One region of the Luteococcus sp. genome, then DNA from elsewhere that is predicted to be linked to it. Evidence: riboswitches for the same ligand, from Rfam matches in the RefSeq annotation. Region 1 holds a riboswitch; the other holds the start of a gene.
What was found. Region 1 has a riboswitch for FMN ahead of ACHFFZ_RS15160 (ABC transporter permease). Riboswitches for the same ligand answer to the same signal wherever they lie in the genome.
Positions count from the first base shown of each region.

Region 2: another riboswitch for FMN. It lies ahead of ribD (bifunctional diaminohydroxyphosphoribosylaminopyrimidine deaminase/5-amino-6-(5-phosphoribosylamino)uracil reductase RibD); the one in region 1 lies ahead of ACHFFZ_RS15160 (ABC transporter permease).

Region 1 covers NZ_JBHWOO010000268.1:3,032-5,223, reverse strand. Annotated here, with positions in the region: gene hemE (uroporphyrinogen decarboxylase) at 1-369, shown strand, start outside; gene hemQ (hydrogen peroxide-dependent heme synthase) at 366-1,073, shown strand; FMN riboswitch at 1,114-1,236, shown strand; gene ACHFFZ_RS15160 (ABC transporter permease) at 1,326-2,114, shown strand; gene ACHFFZ_RS15155 (ABC transporter substrate-binding protein) at 2,111-2,192, shown strand, end outside.
Region 2 covers NZ_JBHWOO010000271.1:39,446-41,637, reverse strand. Annotated here, with positions in the region: gene ACHFFZ_RS15460 (riboflavin synthase) at 1-220, opposite strand, end outside; gene ribD (bifunctional diaminohydroxyphosphoribosylaminopyrimidine deaminase/5-amino-6-(5-phosphoribosylamino)uracil reductase RibD) at 221-1,249, opposite strand; FMN riboswitch at 1,377-1,507, opposite strand; gene ACHFFZ_RS15450 (DUF3152 domain-containing protein) at 1,597-2,192, opposite strand, start outside.

The sequences.
Region 1 (2,192 bases):
GGTTCGCTGACCGGTGGCGTGCCCACCATCCACTTCGGTGTCGGCACGGCCGAGCTGCTGCCCGCGATGGCCGAGGCGGGCAGTGATGTCGTCGGCGTCGACTGGCGCACGCCCCTGGATGTCGCCAGCCGACGCATCGGCCCGGACAAGGCTGTCCAGGGCAACCTCGACCCGGCCCTGCTGCTGGCCCCCTGGGAGGTGCTGGCCGAGCGCGTCCGCGAGGTCATCCGTGCCGGGGCCAAGGCCCCCGGCCACATCTTCAACCTGGGGCATGGAGTCCCGCCCACCACCGACCCGGGCGTGCTGACCCGGATCGTCGAGCTGGTCCACGAGGAAGCACCCACCATCCGCCAGGAGGCACAGGCATGAGCAAGTTCGACGCGATCAACCACGGCACCTACTACATGAACATCGCGGTCTTCCAGCGCACCACCCCGGTGCGCCCGGAGGCCGCTGCCGAGGCGATCGCGGCGGTGGAGAAGGCCTGTGAGGGCAAGGAGTTCACCATCCGTGGCTTCTACGACATCGCCGGTTTCCGCGCCGAGGCCGACCTGATGGTCTGGTGGTGGGCGCCCAGCTCCGACACCCTGCAGGACGCCTACCTCGCCTTCCGCGCCACCGAGCTGGGCCAGACCCTGGCGCCGGTCTGGTCCCAGATGGCCATCCACCGTGAGGCCGAGTTCAACAAGTCGCATGTCCCCAACTTCCTCCAGGGCGAGAAGGCCGAGGACTACCTGTGCGTCTACCCCTTCGTGCGCGACTCGGAGTGGTACCTGATGCCCGAATACCAGCGTCGCGGCATGCTGCGCGAGCACGGCATGATGGCCAGCGAGTACAAGGACGTGCGGGCCAACACGATCGCCAGCTTCGCCCTGGGCGACTACGAGTGGATCCTCGCCTTCGAGGCGCCCGAGCTGCACCGCATCGTCGACCTGATGCGCGAGCTGCGCGCGGCCGACGCCCGCAAGCACATGCGCGAGGAACAGCCCTTCTTCACCGGCCGCCGTCGCGAGCTCGAGACCATCCTGGCCAGCTGGGGTACTCCCCACGAAGGTGGCTGCGCCTGCTGCTGAGGCAGGCACCCTGCGGGGCCGGTCCTATAATGGCCCCGCACGGCGTGTTCCGGGATCGGTGCAAGTCCGAGCCGGCGGTGACAGTCCGCGAACCATCCCCGTGATGGCCTGTCCGGTGCAATTCCGGAACCGACGGTGAAAGTCTGGATGGGAGGAGACACGCCTCGCGGCTGCGGCCGCATGCCCCGTCGAGACCCCTCGGCGTCCTCCCGTCATGCCACTGCACAGGCGGGATCGACGAGGGAGGCGCACGTGGGCACACACCGCACCACCCTGCGCACGATCACCGCGCCTGTGGTCTTGGGCCTGGTCCTGGTAGGTCTGTGGCAGCTCCTGGTGAGCCGGGCCGGGTGGCCCGCCTTCGTGCTGCCGGCACCGGGAGACGTGCTGGTGCGGCTGGGCAACGACCTCTCCGGCCCCTTGTTGTGGCGCGCCCTGGGCCTGACCCTGATAGAGGCATTGGGGGGCTGTGCCGTGGGGCTGCTGGCGGGGATTCCGTTGGCCGTCGCCATCCACGAGTCCCGATGGTTCTCGGCCGCCGTCAATCCCTTCCTGGGTGCCACCCAGGCGATCCCGGCAATTGCCCTGGCACCGCTGCTGGTGCTCTGGATCGGCTATGGCCTGCCCGCGGTGGTCCTGCTGTGCGCCCTGATGGTCTTCTTCCCGATCCTGGTCAGTGCCCTGCTCGGCCTGCGGCACGTCGACCCGGAGGTTGTCGACGCCGCCCGGATGGACGGCGCAGGCCGAGCCTCCCTGCTGGCCTTCATCGAGGGGCCGCTGGCCCTGCCCAGCGCGCTGGCCGGCCTGCGCAATGGCTTCACCCTGTCCATCACCGGCGCCGTGGTCGGGGAGATGGTGATGGGCGGCAACGGCATGGGCCAGCTGCTGACCGTCCAGCGCGACCAGGTGGACACCGTCGGCATGTTCTCCACCCTGTTCGCCCTGTGCACCGTCGCCTCGACGATCTATTCCCTGATCCGCCACTTCGAGCGCAGCCTGCGCCTCGAGGACTCCCGCCCCCTGCGAAAGGCCTCCCGATGACCAGCCTGTCCCGCCGAACCCTGCTCACCCTGGGCGGTGCCTGCCTCGCCACGACTGCCTGCAACGGCACCGCCGTGC
Region 2 (2,192 bases), on a different contig from region 1:
CACCCAGGCTGGAGCGGCGCAGGCTCTCGGCCATCACGTCGACACTGAAGGTGGCCTCGTCGTGCTCGACGACGGTCAGGCAGACGCCATTGCAGCTGATCGAGGCGCCGGGGGTGGCGTCGCTGACCACCAGCGGGCCGCGGATGCGCAACACGGCCGATTCGGCGCCGTGCTCGATGGACTCGACCCTGCCGAGCTCCTCGACGATTCCGGTGAACATTCACTTCTCCTTGGTGGTGTTGAGCGGGTTGAGGATGAGGGCGAGGTCGTCGCCGTGGTGCTCGGCCTCGACCAGACGCAGCCGGTCGATGTCGGCGATGGTGCTGATGCCGAGGTCGGCGACGGCGGCCGGTCCCGCGCCCAGCAGGGCCGGGGCCAGGCAGCAGACCACCTCGTCGACGAGGCCGGCACGCCACCAGGCGGCGGCCAGGGTGGGTCCGCCTTCCAGCCAGAGGTGGTGGATCCCCTGCGCGGCAAGGCTTTCCAGCGTCGCGCGGGGGTCGCTGCCGGGCAGTTGGAGGAAGCGGCCGTCGTTGCCGCGAACCCGTGCGGAGGCGGGCACCGGGCGGTCACCGACCACGACACGCAGCGGCTGGCGCCCGGCTGGCTGGTCGGCGGCGTCCCGGACGGTCAGGCGCGGGTCGTCGGCCAGCACGGTGCCGGTGCCGACGACGATCGCCCCGCACCGGGCCCGGCGGGCATTCATCGCCCGGCGCATCGGCTCGCCGGTGATCCACTGACTGGTGCCGTCGGCGGCGGCGCTGCGACCGTCAAGGGTGGCGGCGAACTTCCAGGTGACGAAAGGACGGCCGGCGCCACGGGAGAAGGTCCATGTGGCATTGACCGCCCGGGCCTCGTCGGCGAGCAGCCCGCCGCGGACCGTCACCCCTGCCGCAGCCAGGGTGGCGGCCCCGCCACTCGCCTCGGGCGTCGGGTCGGCCTGGGCGTAGACGACCTCCGCGATATCGGCCGCGAGCAGTGCTTGGACGCAGGGGCCGGTGCGGCCAGTGTGGTTGCACGGTTCCAGCGTGACCACTGCCGTCCCCCCACGGGCGGCCTCGCCTGCGGCTGCCAGCGCCACCACCTCGGCGTGGGCGGTGCCGGCTCCCTTGTGCCAGCCCTCGCCGACCACGTCGCCGTGCGCATCGAGGATGACGCAGCCGACGCGGGGGTTCGGATCGGCCTCGAGGCCGTGCTGGGCGAGCTCGAGGGCACGCTGCATGGCGGTGGCCTCGGCTGTGGTCTGCATCATCTGCTCCCGGTCGGTCGACACTGTCGCTGCACCGGGGCGGGCGGGCATCAGCGGATGCGCCGCCGGCGTGCCCGGCCACTGGCCGCGCACGTCCTGGGCAGCCCGACGACGACGCCTGGCTGCTCCACGTGTTTCCTCCCATCCGGACTTTCACCGTCGGTCCTGGAATTGCACCAGGTCAGCCGATCGCTGGCTGCGATCGGGTCGCGGACTGTCACCGCCGGTTCGGACTTGCACCGACCCCGGAACACGTTGGGGCCATTGTGCCACGGCACCCGGGCAGGACGAGCCGGGGTCCGTGCGGCGACCGGGCATCCTGCGTGGCAACCCAGCACAGGCGAAACTCACTTGGGGTCGAGCGAGGGCCAGGCATTGGGCCGGCACCCGTCCAGCCCCTTGCTCTGCTGCATCATCACCGGCGCATTGGCCCCGGCCTTGGGGCATCCCAGGTGCCCCTTGCCGATGAAGTGCCCCACCTCATGGTTCACCTGGTAGGCGCGGTACTCGTCCACGTCGTCGAAGGTGGGCGTCATGTAGAGCCAGCGGTCGGTGTTCAGGATCACCTTGGTGCCGGCCCGGCAGCTCCAGGTCATCCGGATGTCAAGGGGGCACATCTTCTGCGCGGTGCCCGGGGTGGCCAGGTAGATCGTGAACTTCGCACGAGCCGGATCGGTGACCAGGCGGAAGGAGTTCCCCTGGTGTCCCAGCCAGCCACGGGGATCGTTCAGGATGGAACTCACCTGGCGGGCGGCCTGGTCGACGTCGATGCCGCTGCCATCCTCGGCCCGCACCACGTAGTCATGAACTGCGACGGTCTTGCGGGGCGGTTCGACGGTGAGCGTCGAGTTGCGCCACGTCCCCTTGCCGGTGATGCCGCTGCGACGGATGCCGTCGGTGCCGGCCGGGGCGTCGTCGGCGGCATCGGACGAGGCCGACGGGC